DNA from 4 places in the Streptomyces endophyticus genome. Region 2 is predicted to be linked to each of the others. Evidence: riboswitches for the same ligand, from Rfam matches in the RefSeq annotation. Region 2 holds a riboswitch; each other region holds the start of a gene.
What was found. Region 2 has a riboswitch for cyclic di-AMP ahead of OKJ99_RS19405 (M23 family metallopeptidase). Riboswitches for the same ligand answer to the same signal wherever they lie in the genome.

Region 1: linked by a shared signal. The riboswitch ahead of OKJ99_RS37180 (M23 family metallopeptidase) and the one ahead of OKJ99_RS19405 (M23 family metallopeptidase) in region 2 are both predicted to bind cyclic di-AMP.
Region 3: linked by a shared signal. The riboswitch ahead of OKJ99_RS26025 (transglycosylase family protein) and the one ahead of OKJ99_RS19405 (M23 family metallopeptidase) in region 2 are both predicted to bind cyclic di-AMP.
Region 4: linked by a shared signal. The riboswitch ahead of OKJ99_RS04250 (C40 family peptidase) and the one ahead of OKJ99_RS19405 (M23 family metallopeptidase) in region 2 are both predicted to bind cyclic di-AMP.

The regions. Positions count from the first base shown of each region.
Region 1 covers NZ_JAOZYC010000184.1:178,672-184,446, reverse strand. Annotated here, with positions in the region: gene OKJ99_RS37190 (M16 family metallopeptidase) at 1-1,154, shown strand, start outside; gene OKJ99_RS37185 (M16 family metallopeptidase) at 1,172-2,539, shown strand; cyclic di-AMP (ydaO/yuaA leader) riboswitch at 2,731-2,893, shown strand; gene OKJ99_RS37180 (M23 family metallopeptidase) at 2,907-3,707, shown strand; gene OKJ99_RS37175 (GntR family transcriptional regulator) at 3,930-4,616, shown strand; gene OKJ99_RS37170 (HPr family phosphocarrier protein) at 4,798-5,079, opposite strand; gene OKJ99_RS37165 (bifunctional acetate--CoA ligase family protein/GNAT family N-acetyltransferase) at 5,268-5,775, shown strand, end outside.
Region 2 covers NZ_JAOZYC010000122.1:193,904-199,678, reverse strand. Annotated here, with positions in the region: gene OKJ99_RS19420 (ABC transporter ATP-binding protein) at 1-88, shown strand, start outside; gene OKJ99_RS19415 (ABC transporter permease) at 85-2,601, shown strand; gene OKJ99_RS19410 (tyrosine-protein phosphatase) at 2,782-3,579, opposite strand; cyclic di-AMP (ydaO/yuaA leader) riboswitch at 3,963-4,133, shown strand; gene OKJ99_RS19405 (M23 family metallopeptidase) at 4,137-4,919, shown strand; gene OKJ99_RS19400 (SGNH/GDSL hydrolase family protein) at 5,092-5,775, shown strand, end outside.
Region 3 covers NZ_JAOZYC010000139.1:43,264-49,038, forward strand. Annotated here, with positions in the region: gene OKJ99_RS26005 (Ppx/GppA phosphatase family protein) at 1-456, opposite strand, end outside; gene OKJ99_RS26010 (DUF501 domain-containing protein) at 453-995, opposite strand; gene OKJ99_RS26015 (FtsB family cell division protein) at 1,022-1,513, opposite strand; gene eno (phosphopyruvate hydratase) at 1,607-2,887, opposite strand; gene OKJ99_RS26025 (transglycosylase family protein) at 3,365-4,084, opposite strand; cyclic di-AMP (ydaO/yuaA leader) riboswitch at 4,089-4,247, opposite strand; gene OKJ99_RS26030 (transglycosylase family protein) at 4,428-5,474, opposite strand; gene OKJ99_RS26035 (recombinase family protein) at 5,714-5,775, opposite strand, start outside.
Region 4 covers NZ_JAOZYC010000015.1:6,459-12,233, forward strand. Annotated here, with positions in the region: gene pcrA (DNA helicase PcrA) at 1-1,170, opposite strand, end outside; cyclic di-AMP (ydaO/yuaA leader) riboswitch at 1,357-1,508, shown strand; gene OKJ99_RS04250 (C40 family peptidase) at 1,517-2,716, shown strand; gene OKJ99_RS04255 (hypothetical protein) at 2,801-3,154, opposite strand; gene OKJ99_RS04260 (C40 family peptidase) at 3,458-4,498, shown strand; gene OKJ99_RS04265 (class I SAM-dependent DNA methyltransferase) at 4,517-5,296, opposite strand; gene OKJ99_RS04270 (LysE family translocator) at 5,305-5,775, opposite strand, start outside.

The DNA of each region.
Region 1 (5,775 bases), on a different contig from region 2:
CGAAGCAGGTGCACGGCAACGGGCACTTCGAGTTCGTCCAGGGCGCGGGCGGCTCGCTCAACGGTACGACGAGCTTCGAGCGCACCAACTACTTCGAGACCATGCCCGCCCACCAGCTGGAGCTCGCGCTGTGGCTGGAGGCCGACCGCATGGGCTCGCTCCTCACGGCTCTTGACGAAGAGTCGATGGAGAACCAGCGGGATGTCGTGAAGAACGAGCGGCGCCAGCGCTACGACAACGTGCCCTACGGCACCGCGTTCGAGAAGCTGACCGCCCTCATGTACCCCGAGGGGCACCCGTACCACCACACGCCCATCGGCTCCATGGCCGACCTGGACGCGGCCACCCTCGAAGACGCGCGGAACTTCTTCCGCACCTACTACGCGCCCAACAACGCGGTGCTGTCGATCGTCGGCGACATCGACCCCGAGCGGACGCTGGCCTGGGTCGAGCGGTACTTCGGCTCCATCCCCGGCCATGACGGCAAGCCCGCTCCGCGCGACGGCGCCCTCCCGGAGACCATCGGCGAGCAGCAGCGCGAGCTCATCGAGGAGGAGGTCCCGGCGCGCGCCCTGATGTCGGCCTACCGGCTCCCGCAGGACGGCACGCGTGCGTGCGACGCCGCCGACCTCGCCCTCACCGTTCTGGGTGGCGGCGAGTCCTCGCGCCTGTACAACCGGCTCGTACGCCGTGACCGCACCGCTGTGGCGGCCGGCTTCGGCCTGCTGCGCCTCGCCGGAGCGCCGTCCCTGGGATGGCTGGACGTGAAGACTTCCGGAGACGTCGAGGTGCCGGTCATCGAGGCCGCCGTCGACGAGGAGCTCGCCCGGTTCGCCGAGGAGGGCCCGAGTCCCGAGGAAATGGAGCGGGCCCAGGCACAGTTGGAGCGCGAGTGGCTGGACCGCCTGGGCACGGTCGCGGGGCGCGCCGACGAGCTGTGCCGCTACGCCGTCCTGTTCGGCGACCCGCAGCTCGCCCTGACCGCCGTGGGACGCGTCCTGGACGTGACCGCCGAGGAGGTCCAGGAGATCGCCAAGGCGCGCCTGCGCCCCGACAACCGCGCGTCCCTCGTGTACGAGCCGACCGCGCCCGCCGACACCGAGCACTCCGAGACCGCCGAGACCGCCGAGAACGCTGAGGAGGCGGGCCAGTGACAGAGCAGCTCGCGAACATGGACTTTCATCCCCGGCCGCAGGCGGGCGAGCCCAAGCCCTGGGCGTTCCCGGCCCCGGAGCGCGGCGTGCTCCCCAACGGCCTGACGATGCTGCGCTGCCACCGGCCCGGTCAGCAGGTGGTCGCCGTGGAGGTGCACCTGGACGCGCCGCTGGACGCCGAACCGAAGGGTCTCGACGGCGTCGCGACGATCATGGCGCGGGCCTTCAACGAAGGCACCGACAAGCACTCCGCCGAGGAGTTCGCCGCTGAGCTGGAGCGCTGCGGCGCCACGATGGACGCGCATGCCGACCACCCCGGCGTCCGTGCCTCCCTCGAAGTGCCGGCCTCCCGCCTCTCCAAGGGTCTCGCCCTGCTGGCCGACGCCCTGCGCGCCCCGGCCTTCGACGACAGCGAGATCGAGCGCCTCGTCCGCAACCGCCTGGACGAGATCCCGCACGAGAGCGCCAATCCGGCCCGGCGCGCCGCCAAGGAGCTCTCCAAGCAGCTCTTCCCGGCCGACGCGCGCGTGTCGCGTCCGCGCCAGGGCACCGAGGAGACCGTCTCGGCCATCGACGCGGCGGCCGTGCGTGCCTTCTACGACCGGCATGTACGCCCCGCCACCGCCACGGCCGTCGTCGTGGGTGACCTGACGGGCATCGACCTGGACGCCCTCCTCGCCGACACGCTCGGCGCCTGGACCGGCGGCGGTGCCGAGCCGCGCCCCGTGCCGCCGGTCGTCGCCGACGACACCGGTCGCGTGGTCATCGTGGACCGCCCGGGCGCCGTGCAGACGCAGTTGCTCCTGGGCCGGGTCGGACCGGACAAGCACGACCGTGTGTGGGCCGCGCAGGTCCTCGGCACGTACTGCCTGGGCGGCACCCTCACGTCACGCCTGGACCGCGTCCTGCGCGAGGAGAAGGGCTACACCTACGGAGTGCGGTCCTTCGCCCAGGTGCTGCGCTCTGCGCCCGACGGCAGCGGTGCCGCGATGCTCGCCATCAGCGGCTCGGTGGACACTCCGAACACCGGACCCGCGCTCGACGACCTGTGGAAGGTCCTGCGCACGCTGGCGGCCGAGGGGCTCACGGATGCCGAACGGGACACCGCCGTACAGAACTTGGTGGGTGTGGCCCCGCTGAAGTTCGAGACCGCCGCGGCCGTCGCGAGCACCCTCGCCGACCAGGTCGAGCAGCACCTGCCGGACGACTTCCAGGCGCAGGTGTACCGGCAGCTGGCCGCCACGGGCACCGTGGAGGCCACGGCCGCCGTCGTGAGCGCGTTCCCCGCGGACCGTCTGGTGACGATCCTGGTGGGCGACGCCGCGCAGATCGAGGAGCCGGTCAAGGCGCTCGGCATCGGCGAAGTCACGGTGGTCGCGGGCTGAGTTCGTCTCCCGAGACACGCCACGATCACCTTCAATCACTACACGATCACAAATGTCCGAATTGGCGTAGAGGTTACCTGTCTGCCCTGTGGCGTGCACTACAAAAGTCGGGTTCCGTTTGTTGATTCAAAGACGCCCCGCTTAGCGTTCCCTCCGGCTGTTCGCCAGACGTACGTCGCGCCCGCGACACCGGACAGTCATCGCCGAGTCCCCGTGGTGCGAGCCAGGGGAGCCGGGGACCCACCGAAGTCCCTGGGGTGAATCGGGCGCTCTTCCCGTCAGGGGAGGGGGCCTGTAGGAGACCTTCCTGCTCCGAACCCGTCAGCTAACCCGGTAGGCGAGAAGGAAGGAAAGGACCAGCCACTTCATGGGGTTCACCCGTGCCACCGGGAAGCACCGCCGTCCCAGCCGCCTGACGCGTACCACCGCTCAGGTCGCGGGCGTCGCCGCAATCACCACGACGGGCGTGGTGGGTGGCCTCGCCGCCCCCGCCCTCGCCGCCGACACCGCGATAGCCCCGCACGACGGCCTCACGCAGGCCGTGGCGATCGGCGACTCGCTGGCCGAGAAGATCGACGCGCAGGCCACGGCGCAGCAGAAGGCCGCCGCCCAGGCGAAGGCCGAGGCAGAGGCCAAGAAGAAGGCCGAGGAGGCCAAGCGCAAGGCCGAGGCGGAGGCCAAGAAGCGCGCCGCCGAGAAGGCCGAGAAGGAGCGCGAGGCCAAGGAGCGCGCCGCCCGCGAGGCCGAGCGCAAGCGCCTGAACAGCTTCGTGTCGCCGATCTCCGGCTCCTACGTCTCCACCGCCTACCAGGCCGGCAGCGGCCTGTGGTCCTCCGGCAGCCACACCGGCATCGACTTCCACGCGTCCAGCGGCACTTCGGTGCACGCGGTCGGCAGGGGCACCGTCGTCGAGGCCGGCTGGGGCGGCGCGTACGGCAACAACGTCGTGATCAAGATGAACGACGGTACGTACACCCAGTACGGTCACATGTCCTCGATCGGCGTCTCCGTCGGCCAGGACGTCACCCCCGGCCAGCAGATCGGTCTCTCAGGGGCCACCGGCAACGTCACGGGCCCGCACCTCCACTTCGAGGCCCGCACCGGCGCCGACTACGGCTCGGACATCGACCCCGTCGCGTACCTGCGCCAGCACGGTGTGAACGTCTGACCCACCAGGTCACACTCCGCGAAAGCCCCGGCTCACCGAGCCGGGGCTTTCGCGTGTGCGGGTCCGCACTGTCCAAAAAATATCCCCGGATTCAGTTCCCTCGTCGGAAATTCAAGTCCGGTGGAATAGAGTCACCGGGTAAACGTTCCGGCCGCGTGTCATTCGCGCTTGACCGGGCGTCAATAGGCCGCGTATCGCGGGCATTGAGGCGGAGGTCGAGTCATGCGCATTCCCGCACAGTCGGTATGCACAGCGATCCGCGACGACATCGTCGCCGGCGTCTACGAGCGCGGCGGCAGGCTCACCGAGGAACTGCTCGCACGTCGCTACGGGGTCTCGCGCGTGCCCGTGCGCGAGGCGCTGCGCACCCTGGAGGCGGAGGGGTTCGTCGTCACGCGCAGGCACGCGGGCGCGTGCGTGGCCGAACCCACCGAGCGTGAGGCGGCCGACCTCCTGGAGATCCGCATGCTGCTCGAACCCATGGGCGCCGCCCGCGCCGCGCAGCGCCGCACCGAGGCCCACCTCAAGGTCCTGCGTGGCCTGGTCAGGCTGGGGCAGGAGCGCTCCCGGCGGGGCCAGAGCGAGGATCTGCGCTCCCTCGGCAGCTGGTTCCACGAGACGCTCGCCCAGGCCTCGGGCAGCCCCGGCCTGATCACCCTGCTCACCCAACTCCGCCACAAGATCGCCTGGATGTACGCCGTGGAGAGCCCGGCCCGGCCGGCCGAGTCGTGGGCCGAGCACGGCGCCATCGTCGACGCCGTGGCGCGGGGAGACGCGGAGCGCGCCCGCGCCCTGGCCGCCCTGCACACGGAGCGCGCGACGGCCGCCCACAGGCTGCGTGTCCCCCGCGCGGGCGAGCGTGTGAGGACTTCGCAACATGCAGTCAACACGGTGGGCCGCCAGGTTTAACAACGGCGCCGTATACAAAGAAGTGCACTATTCGGCGAATGGATTGAATGAGGTGCGGGCCGATTTCCGCTGCCTGTTTCTGCTTTTCTCTGTCGCCCAATTCGTGCCGCAATGGCGAACGAAAAAGCCGCGCGTCCCGAAGGGGAACGCGCGGCTCAGCCGTACTGCTTTTGTCTTTGTGTCAGACGGTCTCGGGAAGCTCCTCGAGCCCCTCGGCGACCAGCTTCGCCAGACGGTCGAGCGCGGCGTCCGCGCCCTCGGCGTCGGAGGCCAGCACGATCTCCTCGCCGCCCTGCGCGCCCAGGCCGAGCACGGCCAGCATGGAGGCGGCGTTGACGGGGTTGCCGTCGGCCTTGGCGATCGTCACGGGAACGCCGGCCGCCGTGGCAGCGCGGACGAAGATGGAAGCGGGGCGGGCGTGGAGACCCTCTGCCCAGCCGACGTTGACGCGGCGCTCAGCCATGTGATGCTGCCCTTCAGGTGTCTCACGGTTGTCTAGACCAGTGTTCCATATCGGGAGGCGTGCGTGACGCGGACCCAGGTCCTCACCGGCACGGCCCTTCGGTCCTCCATAGGGTGCCTTCCGTACGCACGGGCCGCGACCCGTACGACCGACCGCCATCTGTCGGTGCCCGGCCCTACTCTTGCGACATGGAGACCGCGTCGGACCGGCATGCGTACCCCGCCCACTGGGAGGCCGACGTGGTGCTGCGTGACGGCGGCACCGCGCGGATCAGGCCCATCACGACCGCGGACGCCGAGCATCTGACCAGCTTCTACGAGCAGGTCTCGGACGAGTCGAAGTACTACCGCTTCTTCGCGCCCTACCCCCGCCTGTCCGCCAAGGACGTGCACCGCTTCACCCACCACGACTACGTGGACCGGGTCGGTCTCGCGGTCACGGTGGGCGGCGAGTTCATCGCCACGGTGCGCTACGACCGGATCAACGCGCAGGGCATGGCCGCGACCGCGCCCGCCGATGAGGCCGAGGTCGCCTTCCTCGTGCAGGACGCCCACCAGGGCCGAGGCGTCGCCTCCGCCCTCCTGGAGCACATCGCGGCCGTCGCCCGAGAGCGCGGCATCCGCCGGTTCGCCGCCGAGGTGCTGCCCGCCAACAGCAAGATGATCAAGGTGTTCAGGGACGCCGGATACACGCAGA
Region 2 (5,775 bases):
CGGTTCGGCGGAGCGGATCGCGGCGCGGATGGCGACGCTCACCGCCCGTACCGCCCACCCGGGCACGATGGCGGGGGCGGTGGCATGAGGAGCCTCGCCCCGAACGGCCTCGCGCGGGCGGCCGTCCGCTTCAAACCTGCCTCGTTCGTGGGCACCTTCGTCGCGCTGCTGATGTCGGCCCTGATCGTCGCGGCCTGCGGCACGCTGCTGGAGACGGGCGTACGCGCCTCGGTTCCGGCGGAGCGGTACGCGAAGGCGCCGGTCGTGGCGGCGGCCGACCAGTCCGCGCGGGTCGTCGCCGACACCATCGACGGCCCCGAGGAAAGCAAGTACCCGCTCCCGGACACCGCGCGCGTGGACGTGGGGCTCGCGGCGAAGGCGGCCCATGCGCCGGGCGCCGAGGCCGCGGTGGCCGACTTCACCTTCCCCGTGCGGCAGGGGAGCGGCGCGCTCACCGGTCACGGCTGGGGCTCGCACGCCTTCACCGGCTCCGCGCTGTCCGCGGGCGCCGCGCCGCGCACGGGCGAGGTAGCACTCGACGCCGCAGCGGCCCGCACCGCGAAGGCCGGCGTCGGCGACACCGTCGTACTCGAAACGGCGGCGGGACAGGCGGAGTTCCGGGTGTCCGGTCTGGCCAGGGCCGGGTCCGGGGACACCGCGACGGCAGGCACAGCGACCGGCGGCGGGGCCACGGCCTGGTTCGCCGACACCGAGGCCCCCGCGCTGTCCGGGCACCCCGGCAAGGCCGACGCCATCGCCGTACTGGCCAAGGACGGCGCCGACACCGGTGCCCTCGCCACCGCCGTCGATAAGGCGCTCACCGGCTCCGGCGCGCAGGTGCTCACCGGCGACGACCGCGGCGAGGTCGAGGACCACGGCCTGGCGTACGCCAAGGAGACGCTCACCGCGCTCGGCGGCTCCTTCGGCGGGATCGCCACTTTGGTGGCCGTGTTCACCGCGGCAGGCACCGTCGCCCTCTCGGTCGGCCAGCGCACGCGCGAGTTCGCGCTGCTGCGTGCCGTCGGCGCCACCCCGCGGCAGATCCGCCGGGCGGTCGCCGCCGAGGCGCTGCTCGTCGCGCCGCTCGCCGGGGTGCTCGGGTGCCTGCCGGGCATCGGGCTTGCGCACTGGTGGTTCGGGCAGCTGAAGGACCGTGGGGCCGTCCCGCAGGCGGTCGAGCTGCACGTCTCGTGGATCCCGCTGGTCGCCGCCGTCGGGACCGGGCTGCTCACGGCGCTCGGCGCCGGCTGGATCGCCGGGCGCAGGCCCGCGAAGATCAAGCCGGGTCAGGCGCTCGCCGAGGCCTCCGTGGAGCGGCTGCGACCGGGTGTCATCCGGACCGTGCTCGGTCTCGCGGCCCTGGGCGGCGGCTCGGCGCTCGCCGGTGTCGCGGCCTCCACGGGCGGTGCCGACGCGGCGAACGCCTCGCTCGGCGTCGTGATGCTCTTCATGCTGGCCGTCGCCCTGCTCGGCCCGCTGGTGGCCCGGCTGTGCGCGGCGCTCTTCGGCCTGCTGCTGCGCGGGGGCGGCGCCTCGGCCTCGCTGGCGGCCGCCAACTCCCGGACGAACTCCCGTCGGTTGGCCTCCGCGATCACGCCGATCGTGCTGGCGATGGCCTTCGCCTCGACGCTGGTCTTCATGCACACGAGCGAGAGCAAGGTCTCCGCGGACCAGCTGCGCGAGGGCATCACGGCGGACCACGTCGTCACCGACCCGGCAGGCCTGCCCGCGGGCGCCGCCGACCGGGCCGCCCGCGCTCCCGGCGTGAGGGCGGCCGTGAGCCTGCTCGACACGCAGGTGCTCGTACCGGTCGACTCCGGTGGCGAGACCTCGTTGCAGGCAACCGCGACCCAGGGCATCTCGGGCTCCGGGGCCGAGCTCGCCAAGGTGCAGGATCTGGATGTGCGCGGCGGCAGCCTGGACCGCGTGGGCGCGGGCCGCATCGCCATCGACAAGACCCTCGCCACGGCGGCGAAGGTGAAGGTGGGCGACAAGCTGCCGCTCCACCTCCCCGACGGCACGAAGGCCCGTCCGGAGGTCGCCGCGGTCTACGGCCGGGGCCTCGGTCTGGCGGCGGTGACCATGGACCGGGCGTCCCTGGCCGGCCACGTCACATCGGGCTTCGACGGCACGCTGCTGGTGCGCGGCGGCGACGCCGAGCCGCTCACCGCACTCGGCAAGGTCACCGACGCCTCGGGCTACGCCGTCGCGCAGAGCGTGGACAGTGAACTGGGCGCCTGGTCCAACTACATGATGGCCGCGGTCCTGGGCGGCTTCGCCGCCGTCGCCGCGGTCAACACCCTGGTGATGACGGTCCTGGACCGACGTCGCGAACTGACCGTGCTCCGCCTGGTCGGCTCCACGCGCCGCCAGGTGCTGCGGATGCTGCGCTGGGAGAGTCTGCTGGTGTCGGCGGCGGGGCTGGCGCTGGGCACGACCATCGCGCTGATCACGCTGACCCCGATGATGCGCGGCATGACGGGGGAGTCCCCGTACATACCCCCGCTGGTGTACGGCACGTTCGCGGCAGGCGCGGTGTGCCTCGGCCTGCTCGCCGTAACCCTCCCTGCCCGCGCGGCACTTCGCGACAGAGAGGGGTGACGTCGGGCCTCGGCCGAGGCGGTGCTGCCGGGCGTCAGGTGCTGCCGGGCCTCGGCCGAGGAAGCGCTCGGGCGGACGCTAGGGCCCTTCTGACGGGTCAGGCTGGACGCGGACGGCGTCAATGGGCGGTGCAGGCGCGTGCCAGACCCCGCGACTCCGGCAAGATCCGTCAGAAGGGCCCTAGTCGAGGAGGCGCTCGCGCAGTCGCTCGCGCGTCGCCGCGGTGACCTTCAGGCCCTCTTCGAGGTAGCGGTCCGTGCTGCCCCAGTGCTCGTCGATGGTCTCGAGGCCCGCGTTGAGGTACTCGATGCGGGCGTCGAAGAGCGGGCTGAGCAGCTCCATGATCTCGGGGGAGTAGGCGTCCTTCGCGGTGGCGGTGCGGCGCACGTTGTAGCGGCGGTGCTTCTCGTTGGACTTGAGGTAGTCCGCCTCGATGGCGTCGCGCTCCACGCCCACCGCGAGCAGCGTCACCGCGATCGACAGACCCGCGCGGTCCTTGCCCGCCGCGCAGTGCATCAGCGCGGGGAGGCTGTCCTCGGCGAGGGAGTGCAGCACGCGGCTGTGCTCGGCGGTGCGCTCCTTGATCATGGTGCGGTAGGAGTCGACGAGCCGGTTCGCCGCGCGGCCCTCGGAGAGGATCTGGCGCAGCTGGTCGATGTTGCCGTCGCGGACCATGGTCCAGAATTCGGCGCCGTCGGCGGGGTCGTTGAGCGGCAGGTTCAGGTTGCGCACGCCAGGCAGTTCGACGTCCGCGCCTTCCAGCTTCTGGTCCGCGGAGTTGCGGAAGTCGAAGACCGTGTGCAGGCCGAGGGAGGAGAGGAAGGTCGAGTCCTCGGCCGTGGCGTGGGCTAGGTGACCGCTGCGGAACAGTACGCCCTGGCGCACGCGCCGGCCGTCCACGGTGGGCAGGCCGCCGACGTCCCGGAAGTTGCGCACTCCGGTCAGCTCGGGCTCGGTGGACGGTGCGTGCTGCGTCACAGGGGCTCCTCCCAATCGGTGCACCGGCGTTGGGTCGCCGGCGGGCGCGCTCCTGACGATACGACATCGGTTCCACAGGCAACCATCTGTCCGATTCGCACCGTTCTGTGTCAACTGTGCATGAATCGGAGGGGCTTGTGGGCGTGTGCGTGACCGGCTTCATGTTCGTGACGCTGCGTGCCGGGCGGCCCGGATTGCCTCCCCAGTAATCCCCGAAAGTATGGCGTTGGTAAAGCGAAGAATGTCGACGCAGGGTTACACAGGGAAGCCTCAGAAACCCAAGGAATTGCCCCCGTAGATGAATTCGGGGTTTGTCGCCGCCATTGCCGTTCGCCTACGGTCACCAATCAATCCGGTCGGAACGCCTAGTCCTGCCGCCGCCCGGATTCCTTTCGACTACCCGTCACGGCAGGAGCGGGGGACCCACACGCAGTACGCCGCGGAGGGATTTCCCGAAGTGGCTAGGGGTGAAGCCGTGCCCGCACCCCGGGCGCGGCCGGGCATCTCCAGCCCGAACCCGACAGCTCACCTCGTAGGCGACGGAGAGGAAAATCAGCATGCCCGCAAAGGGAAAGCACCGTCTTTCGACCTCCCAGCGCATCGCCCGTGTCGCCGCCGTCGCCTCCGCCGGTGGAGCCGCGCTCGCGCTGCCGCTGATGGGCGCCTCCGGCGCGCAGGCCGCGACGTCCGGCGCTACCGCCGACACCACGACGTACACCGTCAAGGCCGGTGACACGCTCTCGAAGATCGCCAAGGCGCAGGACGTCGGCGGCGGCTGGAAGAAGCTGTACGAGGACAACAAGGACGCCGTCGGCTCCAACGCGGACCACCTCAAGATCGGCGTCAAGCTCGCCGTCGGCGGCGCGGCCGACAGCGACTCCGGCTCCGAGGCCGCGGCCGCCACCGCGCAGGCGAGCGCCAAGACGACCGCCTCCGGCGACTACGCGGCGCCGGTCGACGGCGCCAAGGGCACGGACTACGGCAACTCCGGATCCATGTGGTCCAGCGGCAGCCACACCGGTGCCGACTTCTCGATCCCGACCGGCACCTCCGTGAAGTCCATCGCCGAGGGCACCGTCGTCTCGACCGGCTCGGGCGGCGCGTACGGCAACGAGGTCGTCATCGAGCACGCCGACGGCCACTTCTCCCAGTACGGCCACCTGTCCTCGATCGGCGTCGCCCAGGGCGACACCGTGACGGCCGGCCAGGAGATCGCCAAGTCCGGCGCGACCGGCAACGTCACCGGCCCGCACCTGCACTTCGAGGTCCGCACGACCGCCGACTACGGCTCGGATGTCGACCCGATCGCCTACCTGAGCGAGCACGGCGTGAACGCCTGAGACGTGTCGTAGCGGCTCGTCGACCCGCTCCATTCGGCGCCCGGAGGGAATCCCTCCGGGCGCCGAATCGCGTTCCCCCAGTTATTCCCGAGATCGCGAGTGGGGTATCTCACCAGGCGTCAACCCCTACCTACGATGGCGTAGGTCACTTTTCGCGAGCGAAACTACGTGGGTGGCACACGAATCGAGAGCACTCACGGATTCACTCAACGGCGCGATCCGGTCCTACGCGGCCGTGGGAGACAGCTTCACCGAAGGAGTCGGCGACCCCGGCCCCGACGGAAAGTTCGCGGGCTGGGCCGACCGGCTCGCCGTCCTCCTGGACGACCGTGTCCCCGAGGACACCTTCAGGTACGCGAACCTGGCCGTGCGCGGCAAGCTGCTCGACCAGGTCGTCGCGGACCAGGTCCCCAAGGCGGTCGAGCTCGCCCCCGACCTGGTGACCCTGGTCGCCGGCGGCAACGACATCATCCGCCCCGGCACCGACCCGGACGACGTGGCCGAACGCTTCGAGAAGGCCGTCGTCAAGCTCGCCGACGCGGCCGGCACCGTCATGGTGGCCACCGGCTTCGACACCCGGGACGTGGCCGTGCTCAAGCACCTGCGCGGCAAGATCGCCACGTACAACATGCATGTGCGGGCGATCGCCGACCGCCACGGGTGCCTGATGCTCGACCTGTGGTCCCTCAGGTCCATCCAGGACCGCAGGGCCTGGGACGAGGACCGCCTCCACCTCTCGCCCGAGGGGCACACGCGGGTGGCGCTGCGCGCCGGCCAGGCGCTGGGCATCGACGTGCCGGCCGACCCCGAGCAGGCCTGGCCGCTGCTGCCGCCGCGTGGCACGTTCGAGGTGCGG
Region 3 (5,775 bases), on a different contig from region 2:
GTCGCCGACGACGAACTCGGTGGAACCGCCGCCGATGTCGACGACCAGGTAGGGCTTGTCCAGGTCGGCCCGCCCGGTGAGTTCCTTCGTCGCACCCGTGAAGGAGAACGTCGCCTCCTGGTCACCGGTGATGACCTCGGGCTCGACCCCCAGGATGTCGAGGACACCGCTCACGAAGTCCTCGCGGTTCTCGGCGTCACGGGACGCCGACGTCGCCACGAAGCGGAGCTTCTCGGCACCGTGCTCCTTGATGACCTCGGCGTACTCGCGGCACGCCGCGAACGTCCGCTCCAGGGCCTCGGGCGCGAGCCGGCCCGTCTTGTCGACACCCTGACCGAGCCGGACGATCGTCATCCGACGGTCCAGGTCGACGAGTTCGCCCGTTTCCGGGTTCGCGTCCGCGACGAGCAGCCGGATCGAGTTGGTACCGCAGTCGATGGCGGCGACGCGCGTCACTCGGCCACCTCCGTGGCGGACCCGGTGGACGCGCCCACACACGCGCCCTTCCTCCACCACTCCGGCAGCATCGCGATCGCCTCGTCGCCCAGCGGGTTCACACCGGGGCCCGCGGCCAGGGAGTGGCCGACCAGGACGTGCAGGCACTTCACCCGGTCCGGCATGCCGCCGGCGCTCGGGAAGTTCTCCAGGACCTCGATGGCGTCGCGGCGGGCGATGTAGTCCTCGTGGGCCGCGCGGTACTGACGGGCCAGCTCCGGGTCCGTCTTGAGGCGCTCCGTCATCTCCTTCATCACGCCGTTCGCCTCGAGCGTGCCGATCGCCGACGCCGCACGCGGGCACGTGAGGTAGTACGTCGTCGGGAACGGGGTGCCGTCCTCCAGGCGCGGGGCCGTCTCGACCACGTCCGGATTGCCGCAGGGGCAGCGGTGCGCGATGGCGCGCAGGCCGCGCGGCGGGCGCCCCAGCTGCTCCTTGAACGCCTGGATGTCGGCGTCCGTGGGCGCGGTGGGCTCGGTCTGCGGCGGGGGGGTATCCATCGCTCGGGTGATTCCTTCAGTCTTTGTCAGTTGTCCGCCTGGTCGGCCTTGTCGACGCCGTCCCAGACGTTGGAGTACCAGGGGCGGTCCTCCGCGCCCTGCTCGGCGCGCTCGGCGGCCGAGGTGCGCTCGCTCGGCACCACGTAGCCGGTCTCGCCAGGCATCACCATGTGCAGGCGCTCCCGGATCCGCTGCTCGGCGAACGCGTCGTCCTGCCAGCGGGCCTTCTGGTCGCGCAGCTTGTCGACCCGCTCCTTGGCCTCCTGCTGCTGGCGCCGCAGGTCCTCGATCTCGCCGCGCTGCGAGACGTACTGCCTTATCGGGTACGCGAGCGCGACCACGAGGGTGCACAGAACGAGGGCGAGCAGGGCCGCGCGGCCCGTGAGACGCGAGCGGCGGGCCTGCCGCTTGCTCTGCGAGCGGTAGACGCGCTCGGCGGTCTGCTCACCCAGGACACGCAGGCGGGTGGCCGTCGAGAAGCGATCTCTGGAGTCCCTGTCCCGTACCTTTCCGGGCATCGCCTGCTCCCGCCTCCCCGCTCACGTACGTACGTCCCCGCACACGGTACGGGACCGAGTGCGGGGACGTACGTAACTGCTACCTCGGTGAGGTCAGCCCTTGTAGCGCGGGAAGGCCGAGCGACCGGCGTAGACCGCCGCGTCGTCCAGGATCTCCTCGATGCGCAGGAGCTGGTTGTACTTGGCGACGCGCTCGGAGCGGGCCGGGGCGCCGGTCTTGATCTGGCCGCAGTTGGTGGCGACGGCCAGGTCGGCGATGGTGACGTCCTCGGTCTCGCCGGAGCGGTGGGACATCATGCACTTGAAGCCGTTGCGCTGCGCGAGCTCGACGGCGTCCAGGGTCTCGGTCAGCGAACCGATCTGGTTCACCTTCACGAGCAGGGCGTTCGCCGAGTTCTCCTCGATGCCGCGGGCCAGGCGCTCCGGGTTGGTGACGAACAGGTCGTCGCCGACGATCTGCACCTTGTCGCCGAGCTTCTCGGTGAGGACGTTCCAGCCGGCCCAGTCGTCCTCGTACAGCGGGTCCTCGATGGAGACGAGCGGGTACGCGGAGACGAGCTCCTCGTAGTACTCCGTCATCTCGGCGGCGGAGCGCTCCTTGCCCTCGAACTGGTACTTGCCGTCCTTGTAGAACTCGGAGGCGGCGACGTCGAGCGCGAGGGCGATCTGCTGGCCGGGAACGTAACCGGCCTCCTTGATGGCCTCGAGGATCAGGTCGAGGGCCTCACGGTTCGAGCCCAGGTTCGGGGCGAAGCCGCCCTCGTCGCCCAGGCCGGTGGCCAGGCCCTTGCTCTTCAGGACCTTCTTCAGCGTGTGGTAGACCTCGGCGCCCCAGCGCAGGGCCTCGGAGAAGGACTCCGCGCCGATCGGGGCGATCATGAACTCCTGGATGTCCACGTTGGAGTCCGCGTGGGACCCACCGTTCAGGATGTTCATCATCGGGACCGGCAGCAGGTGCGCGTTCGGGCCACCGAGGTAGCGGAACAGCGGCAGGTCGGAGGCCTCGGAGGCGGCGTGGGCCACGGCGAGCGAGACGCCGAGGATCGCGTTGGCGCCGAGCGAGCCCTTGTTGTCGGTCGCGTCCAGGTCGAACATCGCCTGGTCGATCAGGCGCTGCTCGGTGGCGTCGTAACCGACGAGCTCCGGGCCGATCTGCTCGATGACGGCGAGGACGGCCTTCTCGACGCCCTTGCCCTGGTAACGGTTCGGGTCACCGTCGCGGAGTTCGATGGCCTCGAAGGCACCGGTGGAGGCACCCGACGGGACGGCCGCGCGGCCGGTGCTCCCGTCGTCGAGGCCGACCTCGACCTCGACCGTGGGGTTGCCTCGGGAGTCCAGGATTTCCCGGGCTACGACGACGTCGATGGACGGCACGAGCATCTCCTTCTGGGATGTGACGCAGGCTATGCGGGCGGCTGCTTGGATACGTGGGCCCGCACCCCTGAGCGTAACCGGCTCGCGGGCATCGGCCATCCGAACGCCCGCCTCGTGGACAACGCCCTGAGCGAAATGTTCCTTAACGGAACAAAAACAGCGACCTCCGTCCCGGCTGTGCCGGAAAGGAGGTCGCCGAAGTGAGCGGCCCGTGGGGACGGGGGGCGGGCCCTTCTGACGGATCAGGCCGGACTCGGAGTGCCGTGTCCGGTCGGCTCCGCGAGCGGGGTCTGGTACGTGCAGCTGCAAGGCGGAGGAGGGCGACGACGCGGAGCGTCGGCAACCAACGACAACGCAGCAGATGCGCGTGCCAGACCACGCGACTCCGGCAGGATCCGTCAGAAGGGCCCGGAGGCGGGGCTCGGCGTCCGCCGATGCCGAGCCCGTGCCTGGGTCGGTCCTGCGCGGACCGGACGCTTAGCTGAGGTGCAGCTGCTGACCCGGGTAGATCAGGTTGGCGTCCTTGACGATGTCCTTGTTCTTCTCGAACAGCTGCTGCCAGGTCGTGTCGTGCGCCTCGGCGATCTTGCTGAGGGTGTCACCGGACTCGACCTTGTACTCGCCGTCGCCCTTCTCGACCTTGTTACCGGTCGGGGTGGTGACGGTGTCCTGCTTCGGAGCCTCCTGCTTCGGAGCCTCCTGCTTGGGGGCCTCCTGCTTCGGGGCCTCCTGCTGCTGCGGCTGCTCGCGCTGCTCGGAGCGGTCCGCACGCTGCTGGGTGTCCTGCTGCTGCGAGGACGAGTCGTCCGCGCCACCCTCGTTCGGGGTGGAGGACAGGCCGGAGCCGCAGTTCGGCCAGGCACCGCTGCCCTGCGAGGCGAGAACCTTCTCGCCGACGGCTATCTGCTGCGCCTTGGAGGCCTGGTCGGCGGTGGAGGCGTACTGGTCGCCGCCGTAGGCGGACCAGGTGGAGGACGAGAACTGCAGGCCACCGTAGAAACCGTTGCCGGTGTTGGTGGACCAGTTGCCACCGGACTCGCACTGCGCGACCTGGTCCCACTCGGACGTGGTCGCGGCGGAGGCGGACGTGGCACCCATCAGCGGCACGGCGACGGCGGCAGCGGCGACTCCGCCGAGCGTGGCGACGCGAACGGCCTTGGACGGGCGGCGGTGCTTGTTCTTGCCGGAAAACAGCATGGAGATATCTCCTCACCGACGCCTGCGAGGTGAGCTGTCGGGTTCGGACCAGTGAGTGCCCGGCAGACGCATCCTTGTGCGCTGCTTAACCCCAAGCCCGTCCGGTCTCCCGGAAAGGCGGCTTACCTGGGTCCCCCGCTCCTGCCTACGGCGCTTACGCGTCGACTGTTCCCGTACGGACGTTGGCAGGATTCGGCGTGACGTCCATCGGGGCCCGCTGAAGCGAGCGGTCACGAACGTAAGCGGTCGATCCGTCCGATTTCAAAGTCGATCAGGGGCTTTGAGACCCATGTCTCACTCGCTCGACATCGGACAAAGCCCCTCGAACCGGCCCGAACTCCCGCTACCTTTTGTCCGATCCGTCCCCAAGATCCAGGCTCTGACCAGGAAGGATGAGGTCTGGGTCGGTACCGACCGTCTCCTTGTTCCGCTCATAGAGCGCGTCCCATCCGCCGTGCACGTCCTGGGCCTTCGCGATGCCCCAGAGGCTGTCGCCGGCGTGGACCTCGTACGTGTCGCCGGCGCGCTTGTCGTCGCGCGAGGCGTGACGGCCCTCTCCCGTACGGGAGTCGGAGCCGCCACCGTCGTCGTCGGCGGCGCGATCGCCGCGGTGACGGCCGGACGTGGCGTCGTCCGGGGCCTCACCGGAGGGGGAGGCGGACGGCGAGGCCGTCTCGGAGGCGGCGTCGTCAGAAGGCGCGTGGGACTTGTCACTTGACGGGCTCGGAGAGTCCTCGCCCTGGTTACCGGAGGTATCGCCCGACTCGCCCGCCGAGGGGGCGTCCGACGGGTCGGAGCCCTCGGGGTCGTCGTGACCCTTGTCTCCCGAATCCGCGGAATCCGTCGAGTCCTCCGGGTTCGCCGAATCCGCCGAATCCGTCGCGTCCGTGGAGCCGGTGTTGTCGGCGCTCTCGTCGACACCCTCGTCCGCCTTGTCGCCGGCATCGGTGTCGGACGACGACTCGGAAGGCTGCGGCGACGCGGACACACCCGGGTCGACGTTCGCCGAGTCGTCGTCGTTGGTAAGACCCGACGTGAGCGAGCACATCGGCCAGGCGCTCACGCCCTTGGCGTCGAGGACCTTCTCGGCGACGGATATCTGCTGCGAGCGGCTGGCCTGGTCGGCACGCGGGGCGTAGTCGAGCCCTCCGTACTGCTCCCATCTCTCCTGCGTGAACTGGAGACCGCCGTAGTAGCCGTTACCGGCGTCCAGGCTCCACTGCCCACCGCTCTCGCACTCGGCGAGCTTGTCCCACGCCTGCGTGGTCGCGGCGCTCGCGCCGCTCGCGGCGAACAGCGGGATCGCGATGGCGCTGCCGGCGACTCCGGCGGCGACGACGAGAGCAGGGGCCTGACGGGGGCGACGGTGTCGACCGTTCCCGGAGAGCATGCGGTTGCCTTTCGCGAGACTGATGCTGCTACGCGCGACGGGTGGTGCAAGTGGTGCGGGTTGTGCATGTGTCGCGATGATCCGTGAACGTAGCGGCACTCGAACTCCTGTCACAAGTCGATGCAGCGTAGATCACGTGAAAGTCACATTGTTGACGGTCCGTCAGTTCCGGAATGTTCTGCACCCCGCGAACTGTGCGACGAATCCACACAGTTCGCGGCAATCCAGGCCACCCGCTTTCAGGCGGCCGCCCCACCACCGACCCGCATACCGGAGGAATCCGTACCGCCCTCACCGACGC
Region 4 (5,775 bases), on a different contig from region 2:
GATCTGGGCGCCGGGCCCCTCGTTGGTCCACAGGTTCTTGGGGCGGCGCGACTCGTTGCGCTCGATCACCGCGTTCGCCGCGCTGAGGATCGTCTGCGTGGAGCGGTAGTTCTGCTCCAGCATGATCGTCGTCGCGTTCGTGTAGTCCTCTTCGAACTGCAGGATGTTACGGATCGTGGCGCCACGGAACGCGTAGATCGACTGGTCCGCGTCACCCACGACGCACAGCTCGGCCGGGTCCGCGTCCTCGCCGTCAGTGGGGCCGACCAGCTCGCGCACCAGCGCGTACTGCGCGTGGTTCGTGTCCTGGTACTCGTCGACCATGACGTGGCGGAAGCGGCGGCGGTAGTGCTCGGCGACGTCCGGGAACGCGCGCAGCAGGTTCACCGTCGTCATGATCAGGTCGTCGAAGTCCAGCGCGTTCGCCTCGCGCAGACGTCCCTGGTACATCGCGTAGGCCTGGGCGAGGGTCTTCTCGAAGCCGTCGGCCGCGGTCGCCGCGAAGTCCTCCTCGTCGATCAGCTCGTTCTTGAGATTGCTGATCTTGGCGCTGAAGGACTTCGGGGGGAACTTCTTCGGGTCCAGGTCCAGGTCGCGGCAGACGAGCGCCATGAGCCGCTTGCTGTCGGCGGCGTCGTAGATCGAGAAGGAGGACGTGAAGCCGAGCTTCTTGCTCTCCCGGCGCAGGATGCGCACGCACGCGCTGTGGAAGGTGGAGACCCACATCGCGTTGGCGCGCGGGCCCACCAGGTCCTCGACGCGCTCCTTCATCTCGCCCGCGGCCTTGTTCGTGAACGTGATCGCGAGGATCTGGCCGGGGTGCACGCCGCGCTCGGCGAGCAGGTACGCGATGCGGTGCGTGAGGACGCGGGTCTTGCCGGATCCGGCGCCCGCGACGATGAGCAGCGGGGAGCCGCCGTGCACGACGGCCGCCTGCTGGTTCTCGTTCAGCCCCTCCAGGAGGGAGGCCGAGTCGAGGACCGGGCGCGGGGCGCCGTCCCGGTAGTGCGTGTCCCTGCCTTCGGGCGCGCCGAGCTTCCCGCCGAACAAGTCGTCCGGCATCGGCTCCGGGGCCCCGTCGTCGTGCTCGGGGTCCGGGGGCGGCGGCGGGGGTTCCTCCGCGCTGTTCTGGAGGCCGGTCAGGAAGCTGTCGTCAAAGAGGCTGCTCATCGCTCTACGAGTCTAGGCGGCCCCACTGACAACCCGTGGCTGCCTTCGGAACTCCGAGGACCCTCCAGAGGGCAGATCACGAAAATGTATCGGGCATATCGAACATCAACCTTCACAGCAGCCACACGAGTTGGCTACGGTGCAGCCGGGCAGCCCGTCCCCCCGCCCGCGAATGTCGCGGCGAACGGGAAGCCCCCGCTGAGTTCCGTACGCCGTAAGGCAGGGAACCGGGGACCCAACCGACCTTGGGGTGAATCGGTCAGCCGACCGTAGGGCAGCCTTCCGCGTACCACGCCCGAACCCGACAGCTAACCCGGTAGGCGGACGACGGAAGGAGTCGCCTGCCTTGGCGTCGCACCGCAAGCCCCGCAGCCGTTCCCGGATGACCGGCGGCCTTCGCACGACCCCCGCGGTCGGCATCACGACCGCCGCCCTCACCTCCGTGGCACTGCTCTCGCAGACGGCACAGGCCGCGCCCGCGCAGCCGTCGTCGAAGCCGCGCCTCGAAGAGGTCCAGCAGAAGGTCGACACCCTGTACCGGCAGGCCGAGGTCGCCACCCAGAAGTACAACGGGGTGAAGGAGCAGACCGACTCCAAGAAGCAGCAGGTCGACAAGCTCCTCGACGATGTCGCGCAGCGCACCGACGAGATGAACACGGCCCGCCAGAAGCTCGGCAGGTACGCCGCCGAGCAGTACCGCTCGGGCGCTGTCAGCGACACCGCGACCATGTTCCTCGCGGACGATCCGGAGGACTACTTCTCGCAGCGCCAGCTGATGAGCCGGCTCACCGACGAGCAGAAGAAGTCGGTCGACGACTATCAGTCACAGGCGCGCGAGACCGCGAAGAAGCGCACCGAGGCGCAGTCGAGCCTCCAGGACCTCACCGAGTCGCAGACCGAGCTGAGGTCGTCGAAGGAGACCGTCCAGACGAAGCTCTCCGACGCGCGCAAGCTGCTGGCCGAGCTGACCGCCGAGGAGAAGGAGCGGCTCGCCGCGATCCAGAAGGCCAAGGAGGCGGCGGCCCGCAAGAAGGCCGCGGAGCTGGCCGCCAAGCAGAAGGCGGCGGAGGCGGCGAAGCGGGAGGCGGCCGAAAAGGCGCGCCAGCAGGAGGAGGCCTCCGGCTCGTCCTCCGGTTCCTCTTCCGGTTCCTCGGGGTCCTCCTCCGGCTCGTCGGACGCCTCGTACGCCACGAAGGCCGCGCAGGCGCTCGCGTTCGCCAAGTCACAGGAGGGCAAGCCGTACGTGTGGGGCGCCACGGGCCCGGACTCGTACGACTGCTCGGGTCTGACGCAGGCGGCGTGGAAGTCCGCGGGGATCTCGCTGCCCCGGACGACCTGGGACCAGGTCGAGATCGGCAAGACGGTGCCGCTCTCCGATATCCAACCCGGTGACCTGGTGTTCTTCTACGACGACATCAGCCACGTGGGCCTCTACATGGGCGACGGCATGATGGTCCACGCGCCGAAGCCGGGCGCGGTCGTGCGCGAGGAGTCGATCTACTACGACGGCACGTCGTCGATCCACAGCGTGGTGCGGCCGGCCTGATGTGCGCAGAAAAATGTCGCAGTTATACGTCTGACTGCGACATTTTTCTGAGCGGGCCCCACTCCGGGCCGGGAGACCGGATTCTCAGGTCCAGAGCACCGCGATGAAGATGTTGACGACGGTGAGCGCGCCGACGGTGATGAAGAGGCCCTTCTCCGCCTTCTCCTCGTCCCGCTTCACGTAGACGATGCCGAGGATCACGATCAGGAGCGCGAGCTTCACGCCGATCTTGATGTTGTTCACGGTGCTGCCGTCGGCCTGATTGAGGCCGACCAGGGCGACACCGGTCACCAGCATGGTCAGGGCGCCGTGCAGCATCGCCTTGTTGAAGCGGGCCGCGCCCTCCTTCATCGCCGACATCTGCGTGAGGAAGCCGCCGAGCAGCGAGGCGATGCCGATGACGTGCAGGCCGACGAAGAGGTGGATGAGTACGTCCATGGCTCGGAGCCTAACCGGACGCCCATGGCCCACTACGGGCGCCCCTTTGCCACTCTGTTATCACTCTCCGCCACCACCCGTAACAAACAGGCCAGTTACGAACAATCCGGCGCCAACCCGTTACGCAGAGGTTTAGCGTCCTTTCTCAGGTGACCGGCTCCCCACCGCCGCCCGGGCCAGGGGCGGCAGTCGGACACCACCGCCGAGAAAGGTCCGGCGGCGGCCCGCTCCCCCTGTGCGGGCCGCCGCCGGACGCGCGACCGGGGGTCGTGCGTTTCGGGCGGCCGTCCAAAGGAGGACCTTGTGCCGGCAGCGCACCGCAAGCCCCGACCGCGTTCGCTCAGCGGCGGGACGGTCCGTACCGCGGCCGCCCTCGCCCTCGCGTCCGCGGCCACCGTCACCGCCCTCGACGGCGGGGCGGCGCACGCGGAGCCCGAGCTCAGCCCGGCCCAAGTGCGGGCCAAGGTCGACAAGCTGTACCAGGAGGCGGAGGTCGCCACCCAGAAGTACAACGGGGCGAAGGAGAAGGCGGACGGGGCGCAGAAGAAGGTGGACGCCCTCCAGGACGAGGCGTCCCGGCGCACCGAATCCCTCAACTCCCAGCGCCAGAAACTGGGTTCGGTGGCCGCCTCCCAGTACCGCACGGGAGGCGTGGACCCGTCGGTCCAGCTGCTCCTCTCCTCCTCCCCCGACACCTACCTCGACAAGGCTGCCCTCACGGAGCGCGCCGGCGCCCGGCAGGCCGCCGCGGTCACCCACGTACGGGGCGAACTCCGCGAGATCGACCAGCTGCGCGGCGACGCCGACGACACGCTCTCCGAACTCCGCGCCAAGAAGGCCGAGCTGCAGGACAACAAGAAGAAGGTGAAGCGAAAACTCTCGGAGGCCCGCCGCCTCCTCGACCGCCTCACCCCTGAAGAGCGCACCCCCGCCCCCGCGCAGAGCGGGCACGCCTCACGCTCGACGGAACGCGCCGACCTCTCCCAGGCCCCCAACGCCCGCGCCAAGGCCGCGATCTCCTTCGCGTACGGCGCTCTGGGCAGTCCCTACGTATGGGGCGCCACCGGCCCCTCCGCCTTCGACTGCTCGGGCCTGACGCAGGCCGCGTACAAGGCGGCCGGGGTCTCACTCCCCCGCACGACGTACTCCCAGATCGACGCGGGACCCCGCATCCCGAAGTCCCAGCTCCAACCCGGCGACCTGGTCTTCTTCTACTCGTCCATCAGCCACGTGGGCCTCTACATCGGAGGCGGCAAGATGATCCACGCCCCGAACCCGAGCGCACCGGTACGGGTGGCCCCGATCGACGAGATGCCGTTCGCGGGGGCCACGCGGGTGGCGTGAGCCGCCGTTCAAGAGGCGCTACGCGGGCTTCTCCCACACCGACACGTGCCCCCGGCTCTCGCTGGTGAAGGGCTTCTTGGTCCACCCGTCCCACCGCGCCGTCGGCCGCAGGCCTGCGATGCGCGCCATCAGGTCGAGTTCGGCGGGCCAGACGTAGCGGAACGGGATGGTCCAGTACGAGGCCCTGCCCGTCTTCGGGTCCACGTCCACGTAGTTGGAGCTCATGGCCTGTGTCGCCACGTCGTAGCGGTCGAAGGCCCAGCGCGTGTCGCTCACCTCGAACGGCACGGCGTCCTGCCCGTACGGCAGCCGCCGCAGGTCCGGCACGCCGACCTCGATGACGAAGCGGCCGCCGGGGGCGAGATGGGCGGCCGCGTTGCGGAAGCAGTCGACCTGGGCGTCCTGCGTGGTCAGATTGCCGATGGTGTTGAAGACGAGGTAGGCGAGGGTGAAGTCGGTGCGGGCCGCGGTGGCCGTGGCGAAGTCGCCGATCGTGACCGGGACCCCTGCGCCGCCCGGCTTGGCCCGCAGCCGGTCCACCATCGCCCGCGAGAGGTCGATGCCGTGCACGTCGACGCCGCGCGCGGCGAGCGGCAGGGCGACCCGGCCGGTGCCGATGGCGAACTCCAGCGCGGGGCCCTCGCCCGCGAGTTCGGCGAGGAGGTCGATGGTCGGGTCGAGGATTTCCGGGGTGAACATGTCGGCGGACGAGCGGTCGTAGTCCGCGGCGATCCGAGTGCCGAAGTAGCCGTCGCGGTTGTCGCCGTTGTCGTGGCTGTCGTGGTTGTCGTCCGTCATCTCGTGGCTCACTCCGCCCGTCCCGTGGCCGCCACCGTCACGCCGAGGCCCACCATCGCGAGTCCGCCCGCGCCGCCGACCGCCGCGAGGCGGCGAGGGGAGCGGGCGAACCAGGCGCGGGCCGTGGATGCGGCGAGGCCCCAGAGGCTGTCCGAGGCGATCGCGATCACGTTGAACACCAGGCCCAGGAGCAGCATTTGGAGCACGGTGTGTCCCGCCTCCCGGTCGACGAACTGGGGCAGCACGGCCGCGAAGAAGACGATCGTCTTGGGGTTGGCCACGCCCACCGCGAAGCCCTCCCAGAGGGTGCGCAGCGTGCTGCCGCGGCCCGCTTCGCCCCGCTCCTCCTCGAACACCGCGCGCAGCGAACGCCGTTGGCGGATCGCCTTGACGCCCAGGTAGATCAAATACGCCGCGCCCACCAGCTTCAGCGTCATGAAGATCGCCACCGAGCGCTCGACGAGCGAGCCGATCCCGAG